DNA from 2 places in the Paenibacillus sp. FSL R5-0470 genome. Region 2 is predicted to be linked to the other one. Evidence: a T-box and tRNA genes for the amino acid it is inferred to sense, from the RefSeq annotation. Region 2 holds a T-box; the other holds one or more tRNA genes.
The links. A T-box is a leader RNA that pairs with one kind of tRNA and senses whether it is charged. The one in region 2 lies ahead of argS (arginine--tRNA ligase), so its partner is inferred to be a tRNA-Arg.

Region 1 (5,200 bases), 1.5 Mb from region 2:
CAGCAGACAGGTATTTTGCAGGAAGGGAAGGTCTGGATTCCGATTACCTTTATGCGTGATGTGCTGCAATTACCTCTAACTTATGATAAAAACGAAAATGCATACACGATCGGAAAGGGAACGACTAAGGCCAAGTTGCTGTTATCAAGCTATGGTACTTCAATTTGGGTGAACAATTATTACATTCGAGAGTATGAAGGAAAGCTAATAAACAATCGGCTCTATGTTCCATCAGGTCTGTTAAATGATTATTTGGGCTATAAAGTGGATTGGAGTCGGGGCTCTAGTAGGTTGAATGTGGTGAATAGATCACAGAATGCGTTGATAGTAACCACGGAGACCTATGCTAAGGATCGGAAAGAGGCTTTGATCCAGCTTGATTATCCGAAGTTTAGTGGATTAAGCAATTCCAATGCACAGCAGGCCATGAATGATATTTTGAAAGAAAGTGCCATGAAATTCGCTGCAGGCGCAGAGAAGGATATCTCGAATCTATCTGGGTCAGAGCCTAAGTATACTTATGATATAGATTATGTGGTGACCTACAATCAGGATGGTGTGATCAGCTTAGTGATGTCACAGTATAGCGATACGGGCGGCGCTCATGGTATGACCAATCGGGAGGCTTTTACCTTTTCGCTCAAGGATGGCAAACGTCTACTGTTGGGCGACCTGTTCGGAGCTAACCCAAACTACAAAAAAGAGTTGAATGCTAAGTTGAACAAGCTAGTAAAAGCGGAGGAAAGTTATTTGGGAGGATTCAACGGATTGAATACGGAAAAGTATTTTTATCTGAAGGATGATCAGGTCGTTCTGTTCTTCCAATTGTATGAATACACAGCTTATGCTGCGGGGTTCCCGGAATATCCCTTTACTTTCAAAGAATTGTTGCCGGAAGGCGGTAGCCCATTTGCTGCTGTAAAATAAATAGAGAAGTCGTACCCGCTAGTGTCACCACTGGACATCTCCCCCTTACCAGAATCACCTCGAATTCATATGCTAAATGGAGTAACTAGTTTATGAACGGGGGAGAGCTATGAGCTATCAATACACTGCAATTGGCGATTCCTTGACGACTGGATTTGGCGCTCTGCCAGGGAACGGTTTTGTACCGGTGTACCGTAGAATGGCGGAAGGGAGACTGCGTTCTAATGTAGCCTCTACGAATTTGGGCGTGAATGGATTGACTACTTCTGAACTGGAACAGCGGCTGCGGGGGAGTGCAATGACTCGCGAAGCCATTCGAGCAGCCGACATCATCACTCTATCCATCGGTGGCAACGATTTAATCCATGCTGCGAAGGCTGCAGCTAGACAACCTGAAAATTTATCTAAAGAGCTGCGAAGATCATTGCAAGAATGCAAACAAAATTTTGCTGCAATTATGAGTATCCTCTTCCAATTGAAGACGGGAACGCGTAGACCTTTTATCATTCGGATTGTGGGACTGTATAATCCTTATCCTCAGGTAGTGGGTGCTACAGAGTGGGTGCGGCAGTTTAACCGCTATGCCTCACAGTACAGTAGCCGAGTATGTGGGTTTGCTTCTATCTATAGTGAGTTTGCAGGAAATGAGAGAGGGCTATTATCGATTGACCACTTACATCCGAATGGCCGAGGCTACCGTGTGATTGCTGAGAAACTCGATGCGCTTGGATATGGCGGTTTGATTTAACTGAGATTCGTATGAAGTGGTGGTCTGAAAAGTAAAGAGGCTGTGCGCTAACCATCAAGTGGATAGGGCACAGCCTCTTTGTGTTGTTTTATAGCTTACACACCGCTAGGCAGTGTTTTCTCGATGACTTTATCAACGATACCGTAAGTTGCCGCATCTGCAGCAGTCATGAAGTAATCACGATCTGTATCCTTCTCAATACGTTCTAGCGGTTGACCCGTACGTTCTGCAAGAATACGATTCAACTTATCACGCAATTTGAGGATACGACGGGCACGGATTTCGATATCCGTTGCTTGACCTTGAGCACCACCCAGAGGTTGGTGAATCATGATCTCACTGTTAGGCAGTGCGAAGCGTTTGCCTTTAGCGCCAGCGTTAAGTAGGAAAGCTCCCATAGAAGCTGCCATACCCACACAGATGGTGGAAACGTCCGGTTTAATGTACTGCATTGTATCAAAAATAGCCATACCTGCAGTAATGGAACCGCCGGGGCTATTCACATAAAGGTGAATGTCCTTCTCCGGATCTTCGGCAGCCAAGAACAGCATTTGTGCGATGATAGAATTGGCTACCACGTCATTAACCTCCGTTCCAAGGAAAATGATGCGGTCCTTCAGCAGGCGGGAATAGATGTCATAAGCGCGCTCACCGCGGTTGCTCTGTTCTACTACCATAGGAATATAACTCACGTGGAAAACCTCCTTGATATTGGTTCTTCAAATGTATTCATTTTTACTCTTGCCGTATTACCCACATGATAAACAAATTCAAACAAAAAGTCAAAGAAAGTCAAACTTATATTCAAAAAAAAGAGCCGACACGCGGCTCTTTGGTTAAGTAGTAGTATAGGCACTACTAAATTATGTACAAAAGTGAAATTAATGGCGCGCCCGCCAAGAATCGAACTTGGATCTCAGGCTTCGGAGGCCTACGTCATATCCATTGGACCACGGGCGCAACAAAAATGATTATAATACAATTTCTGTGCAATTGCAATGAATTAATAATACTGTACTCAGGCTCTATCCCTTGTCTTCAAGGTGGACAAGCGTACATTGTGTTTCACTCAGCTAAAGAATCTGGATTGTTAATGACAGGTTTTTTGGAGCAGAACCTCTTTCCCAATCTTATAAATGTATAAGAAGACAAGCGCTTGAGAATTCTACTCTCGGAAGACTTGCACTTCGAGCAATATTTGGTTAGAATATGAGTGGGACTTAAAAAGTTTACCCGGGACATTTTGAGACCATGAACAAGGGAATAGAGGAAGACGAAGTTGCAGGAGTGAAAGTATGCGTAATTTATTAGATATCCAAAAGCAGCTTCTGCCTGATCTCATGGAAACCCTTAAGAGACGGTACACGATTCTTCATCAGATCATGCTGTCCGATATAATTGGGCGCAGAACGCTTGCCGCTTCGCTTGATATGACTGAGCGGGTACTGCGTGCCGAAACGGACCTTCTGAAATCGCAAGGGCTCATTGAGATCGAGAGCGTTGGCATGCGCATTAGCGCTGCTGGGCGTAGACTGCTTGATTTACTAGAGCCGGTCGTTAAGAGCCTGTTTGGTCTGGATGAGCTGGAAGAGAAAATTCGGGCAACGTACGGTCTGGATAAAGTTATTGTGGTGCCGGGTGATTGTGAGTCATCGCCGTTCACCAAACGTGAGCTTGGCCGAGCCGGTGCAAAAGCGCTGCTCAGTGTACTTCGTACAGATGATATAGTTGCTGTCACAGGTGGATCAACGCTTGCCGACATGGCTGATCAACTGACACCGCCGTTATCCCTTTCCTATAAGAACGCTTGGTTTGTTCCGGCGCGTGGTGGATTAGGAGAGAGTATGGAGATTCAAGCCAATACGATTGCCTCAACAATGGCAAAACGGGTAGGAGCGAATTACCGGTTGCTGCATGTACCTGATTTACTTAGTGGGGATGCCTACCAGTCACTAGCACTTGACTCTAATATTGGAGAGATTGTACAAATCATCCGCAGTTCGCGTATTATTGTACATGGGATTGGGGATGCCATTGAAATGACTCGCCGCCGCAAGCTGGATGAGGCAACTGTCTCAGAAATCCAGGGTGAGGGAGCCGTGGCTGAATCCTTTGGGTATTACTTTAACGAAGATGGTCAGGTTGTCCATACGATGCTTACGATGGGACTACGTCTAGAAGATATTGTTCGGACGGAGACAGTCATCGGTATTGCTGGAGGCAAACCAAAGGCCAAAGCCATTCATGCCATGCTGCGTTTCGGGCAGGAGAATATACTCGTCACCGACGAGGCTGCTGCTGTGGAAATCGGCAAGGAAATTGATAATCAGTTACAGATATCCTCGTAACTCACTAGAGCATATATCTTGCATCATACTTAACATTGTTGTCATGACAGGCTTCACGGTCTGTTTTGAATAAATAAAACGAATTCTAGGAGGAACTATTCAATGAGTGTAAAAGTTGGAATTAACGGATTTGGACGTATTGGACGCCTTGCTTTCCGCCGTATTCAAAATGTAGAAGGTATCGAAGTGGTAGCAATCAACGACTTGACTGACGCTAAGATGCTTGCTCATTTGCTTAAATATGATACAACTCAAGGTAAATTCCAAGGTGATGTTGAAGTGCATGATGGCTTCTTCAAAGTCAATGGCAAAGAAGTTAAGGTTCTTGCTAACCGCAACCCTGAAGAATTGCCATGGGGCGACCTAGGCGTTGATATCGTACTTGAGTGCACAGGTTTCTTCACAACTAAAGAAGCAGCTGAAAAACACTTGAAAGGTGGAGCTAAGAAAGTAGTTATCTCCGCTCCAGCTACTGGCGACATGAAAACTGTCGTTTACAACGTTAACGATGACATTCTTGATGGTACTGAGACTGTTATTTCCGGCGCATCTTGCACAACGAACTGCCTAGCTCCAATGGCAAAAGTATTGAACGACAAGTTCGGTATCGTTGAAGGCTTGATGACTACAATTCACGCTTACACTGGTGACCAAAACACTTTGGATGCTCCACACGCTAAAGGTGACTTCAGACGCGCTCGTGCAGCAGCTGAAAACATCATTCCTAACACTACTGGTGCTGCTAAAGCAATCGGTCTTGTTATTCCAGAACTTAAAGGTAAATTGGATGGTGCGGCTCAACGTGTTCCAGTTGCAACTGGTTCCCTGACTGAGCTTGTAACTGTTCTTGATAAGAGCGTTACTGTTGAAGAAATCAACGCAGCAATGAAAGCAGCTTCCGATCCAGACACTTATGGTTACACTGAAGATGAAATCGTATCTTCTGATATCAAAGGTATGACTTTCGGATCCCTGTTCGATGCTACACAAACTAAAGTATTGACTGTTGGCGACAAACAACTCGTTAAGACTGTTGCTTGGTATGACAATGAAATGTCCTACACTGCACAATTGGTTCGTACTTTGGAGAAATTCGCTAAAATCGCTAAGTAATTGACTTGATATAAGTAACATCTATAGAGCGGAAACAGAAGTTCCTTGTTTCCGCTCTTTCTAA
Region 2 (5,200 bases):
GTTAGCAGCTGGACAGTGGCGCTTACCTATCAGACATTGAATCAGTTCTCAGAAGTGCTTCATAAAGTTGATCCAGCAGGTTCGGAAGAGCTGAAAGCGATGGTGGAGGGAATCCGTGAGGATTTCAACACACATATGCTTCAATCTGAGGTAATTCCAGGCTTCTTGTATATGGAGGACCCAGAGCAAGTGAAGCTTATGGTACATCCAAGTGATACGGAAACAGGGATCCAATACCGTCTGCTGCCAATGACGCGCAGTATGATCAGTGAGCTGCTTACACCAGAACAAGCCGAAGCCCACTATGAAGTAATCCAGGATAAACTGTTCTGTCCAGATGGCGTTCGTCTGATGAACCGTCCAGCTCAATATGTTGGCGGCGTAAGCACCCATTTCAAACGTGCGGAGCAAGCTTCTAACTTTGGTCGGGAAATTGGACTTCAATATGTACATGCACACATCCGTTATGTAGAAGCTATGGCTAAGCTAGGGAAAACCGATCAGGTCTGGAATGGCCTAGCGGCGATCAATCCGATCGGAATCCGCGACGTGGTGCCAAACGCTGAACTACGTCAGGCTAACTCTTATTTCAGTAGCTCGGATGGTAAATTTAACACCCGTTACGAGGCGCAGGAGAATTTCGATAAACTGCGTAATGGTGACGTAGCGGTTAAAGGTGGCTGGAGAATCTATTCAAGCGGTCCTGGGATCTACATGAACCAGTTGATCTCGAATGCACTGGGGATCCGTACGGAAGGCGGAGATTTAATCGTCGATCCAATTCTGCCGGAGTCGCTGGACGGAATGCGCTTTAGCTTTGAATATGCAGGCACTAAGGTAGACTTTATTTATCACCTTACGGGCTCTGATAACAGTCGGATTACTGTTAACGGTACAGAATTGCAAGCCGAAGGTACGCTTAATCGCTACCGTAGTGGTGGTATCCGTATCAAACGTGAGGACTTTGATCGTCTCTGCGTAGAAGCTGGAAATGTGATAGACATTTATAAGTAAGATAATAAAAGAAGGGCAATCTCCGCGATAAGCATGGAGATTGCCCTTTTTGTACTACATACGGCTCGGTGTCGGTAACCCAAGAACCTCTAGCACATCACCTAAAGTGTCCTTAAATCTCGAAGTGAGCCAGAGGCGGAACGCGATGGTAGCCTCCGCACCTTTTAAAATCGGACATATAGAATAAAAGTTATTGAAAAGTGTGGCTAAGGTATGCGCATACGTGCAGAGTATATTCGGCGTTAATTCTATGCTGGCAGAATACAATGTCTCTTGCCAGACGCCAAGCTGTCTCAGCAAAGCGAGCTCTGCTTTTTCCATTTCGAGTGGAAATTGAAGCTTTGAGGCATCTGTAATTAATGGGGTTGTTGATTTGCCCAAAACACTGCTTGCACGCGCATAGGTGTACATCAGATAAACCCCGGTATTACCGGATATTTCGGTAGCCTGTTTGAAATCAAACACGATTTCCGTTCCCAGGTTAAACCGCAGCAGATAATAACGAATAGCAGCAGCTGCAATGATGTGGCTGGTAAGACCCTCTTTATCAGAGCGCGAATGTTCTATGTTCTGTTCCATAAGCTTTACTAAATCGCTCACCTTAACACCGATTCCTTGGCGCCCGGACATGGCATAAGAAGATTTCCCTTCTGAAATATCTATCCCCAGCTCAGCAGCAGAGGCCGGACTAAGAGAAACAACGCCATAACTTACATGATGGAGCTTCTCAGCCTGCTCGTTATATCCTAGTGCTCCTAAAGCCTGCTTAACCATTTGTTGCGGATATTCCTGTCTATAATCGATCACGTTAATAACACGGTCGGCATGTCCATAAGGCTCAGGGGTTCCAGTTAATCCTGTGGTCCATAAACCAGACGAGAATTCACTGTAGGTGAAATCTTTGGATAGTAGACCGAATTTCCAGAGATGATAAGCAATGTCTTTGGCTGTGTACGTCAAAATCCCATTCGAACGCACAAGCACCTTATCCATCTGATGATCCTCTGAATCCGCTCCACTGCTAACCTCTGTCCCTTGTTTTAGCACCCAGCAGCCCGCAAGCTTGCCTTCAGTCTCCTGTACAAAAACTGCCGTTTGCTTCAATAGCTCAGATGCGGCTGTCCAGAAGCCCTCTTTTAAAATATTGCTCTCCCACACCAGCAGGTCATAGTGAATACCAAAACGCTTCATTTCCGATACATGTTCTCTCACAATACGTTCAGCGACTAGGTTGCCCAGCCACGCCTCATTACCATCACCCTGTTCAAGGGCATGCAGCATATCTGTGCGCTTGTGAGTGATCTCTGGATTCCGTGCATATTCTTTGTTCACTTTGGCATATAGATCCCAGCAATAATCACCGAAACGTTGATGTTCCCCTTCTAAAGGTACATTTAATAAACCAACGACTGTATCTGCCAGCTGGTTGCCCAGATCATCCACGTAGTTATGGACCTCTACGTTATGTCCGGTTCTTTTCATTATTCTGACCAGCGCATCGCCGATGCAAGCATTTCTCAGATGACCTACATGAGCAGCTTTATTTGGATTGATTGAAGTATGCTCTATGATGACCTTTTCCCTTGTGCTGTCAGGCAGATTAAAGGAATGTTTAGCCCACACCTGCCAATTCATATACAAATTAATAAATCCAGGAGCAGCTACTTCGACTTTTTGTAAAAGACCCGTGTATCTCTCTTGTAATTTAATTTCTGCTTTTACTAACTCTGCTATGACGAGAGGGGATTTACGCAGGAGTTTGGCTAGCTGCATAGCAATATTGCAGGAATAATCACCATGCTCTAGATTAGCTGGCTGTTCGATCAGAATTGCAACATCTTTTGGGTAGGCAACTTCTAAGGTGTGGAATACTTTTTTTACACTTTGTTCAATGCTGTGTTTGATGATTTGACTTAACATTTTATACCCTCCTTTAAAAATACAAAAAAGCCCTCGTCTCAAAAGAGACGAGGGCTTTAGCGCTCGCGGTACCACTCTCGTTGCTAAACAGATGTTTAGCCACCTTACAGGATAACGGTCTTTAGCCGGGACTTCCTACTTAGGTTCAGAAGTCCATCTCATGGGTGCGCTTCATTAGGTGATCTGTACCGGCTTGCACTTACCCGGCTCGCTGAGGACTAGAACACGTTAACTACTCTCCCGCTCATCGATGCTTGAATAATTTTTATCAGTATAACGAATATTTCGAAAAAAGCAATAGGGTGTTAGTTAGAAAACGTAGAAAATGCTTGAGTTTAAGATTGTCCGATTAGTAGATTACAAATTCAAAGAATAGAAGGTTGTCTTTTTTTGAGTGGCAATTCCTTTGCATAAATGTCCACACATTAACTTTGAATACAGAATATTACTATATAGAGCTATTAATTATGAACCATGTTACTAGTTTTATAGTTTTTTTATTTTTCAAACTGCAGCAGAAGAGAGGAGTGAAAAAGATGGCTTTATTCTCAACCGGACCTATAGATAATAGTCCAATTCTAGGGGTCAGACAGACACAAATCGTAACAGTAAAAGTAGTTAATCGTGATTCTCTTAATCCATATAATCTTGTTATTCAGGGATTTTTGCTAAATGGGTCAAGATCGATGTATGTGAATGAAATGATTAATCTCGCACCTAACCAAGTTCTAACTAGGAACTATTTTGCAGATTTAGATGCATTTGAATTTGAGTTTACGACATTAGAAGTTGTTGAAGCAGAGGTAGGGATCTCGGTCTGGGGAAAACAGGCTTCAGGGGAATTAGTAGAACCTCATCGTATAGTAGCGTGGGAAAAACATGTAGGAATAATCTAAAGGAGTGTTGAGAATTGAGCTATTTATCTACTGGGCCGATAGATAATACCATGGTGGGAGGTATACGACCTACTCAACATGTTACGATCAAAATCGATAACCGAAGTGACGTTGTTTCTTCTACGGTTCTCGTTCAAGGATATTATATGAATGGGACAAGAACCATGTATGTTAGTCAGCTTGTTAATGTTATGCCTGATCAAGTTGTAACAACAGATTATTATGCGGATTTTGATGCATTTGAATTTATTTTTACGACTTTAAGCCTAGTAGATGATCCAATTCAAATTTCAGTCTGGGGAAAAAATAGTGTGGGTCAAATTGTGAGTGCTCACCGACTAGTCCATTCTGAATTACTCGGAGCAACGGTAGGGGTAACTGGGGCAACAGGAGCAGATGGAGCGACTGGAGCAACAGGAGCAGACGGAGCAACTGGAGCAACGGGAGCAGATGGAGCGACTGGAGCAACAGGAGCAGACGGAGCAACAGGAGCAACGGGAGCAGACGGAGCAACAGGAGCAACGGGAGCAGACGGAGCAGACGGAGCGACAGGAGCAACGGGAGCAACAGGAGCCGATGGAGTGACTGGGGCAACAGGAGCAACGGGAGCAGATGGAGCGACCGGAGCTACAGGAGCGCCCGGAGGAGCGACCGGGGCAACAGGAGCAGATGGAGCAACAGGAACAACAGGAGCAACGGGAGCGACTGGTGCAACAGGAGCCGATGGAGTGACTGGAGCAACAGGAGCAACAGGAGCAACAGGAGCAGATGGAGTGACTGGGGCAACAGGAGCAGCTGGAGTGACTGGGGCAACAGGAGCAGCTGGAGTGACTGGAGCAACTGGAGCAACTGGAGCAGCTGGAGCGACTGGTGCAACAGGAGCCGATGGAGTGACTGGGGCAACTGGAGCAGCTGGAGCAACAGGAACAACAGGAGCAACAGGAGCAACGGGAGCGACTGGTGCAACAGGAGCCGATGGAGTGACTGGGGCAACGGGAGCAGTTGGAGCGACTGGAGCAACAGGGGCAGACGGAGTGACTGGAGCAACGGGAGCGGACGGAGTGACTGGAGCAACGGGAGCGGATGGAGTGACCGGAGCAACGGGAGCAGTTGGAGCGACTGGAGCAACTGGAGCAGCTGGAGCGACTGGAGCAACAGGGGCAGCTGGAGTGACCGGAGCAACGGGAGCAGTTGGAGCGACTGGTGCAACAGGAGCGGCAGGTGTAACTGGAGCAACGGGAGCCGACGGAGTGACTGGAGCAACAGGGGCAGCTGGAGTGACTGGGGCAACCGGAGCAGTTGGAGCGACTGGAGCAACAGGAGCCGACGGGGTGACTGGAGCGACGGGAGCGGCAGGTGTAACTGGAGCA

Region 1: it encodes a tRNA-Arg, which carries the amino acid that the T-box ahead of argS (arginine--tRNA ligase) is inferred to sense. The anticodon was not compared.

The regions. Positions count from the first base shown of each region.
Region 1 is NZ_CP150238.1:183,101-188,300, forward strand. It holds gene MKY99_RS00895 (DUF4163 domain-containing protein) at 1-927, shown strand, start outside; gene MKY99_RS00900 (GDSL-type esterase/lipase family protein) at 1,037-1,675, shown strand; gene clpP (ATP-dependent Clp endopeptidase proteolytic subunit ClpP) at 1,771-2,367, opposite strand; tRNA gene MKY99_RS00910 (tRNA-Arg) at 2,561-2,635, opposite strand; gene MKY99_RS00915 (sugar-binding domain-containing protein) at 2,971-4,023, shown strand; gene gap (type I glyceraldehyde-3-phosphate dehydrogenase) at 4,126-5,136, shown strand.
Region 2 is NZ_CP150238.1:5,536,726-5,541,925, reverse strand. It holds gene MKY99_RS24530 (cellobiose phosphorylase) at 1-1,014, shown strand, start outside; gene argS (arginine--tRNA ligase) at 1,069-2,934, opposite strand; T-box leader at 2,975-3,191, opposite strand; gene MKY99_RS24520 (hypothetical protein) at 3,471-3,830, shown strand; gene MKY99_RS24515 (collagen-like protein) at 3,845-5,200, shown strand, end outside.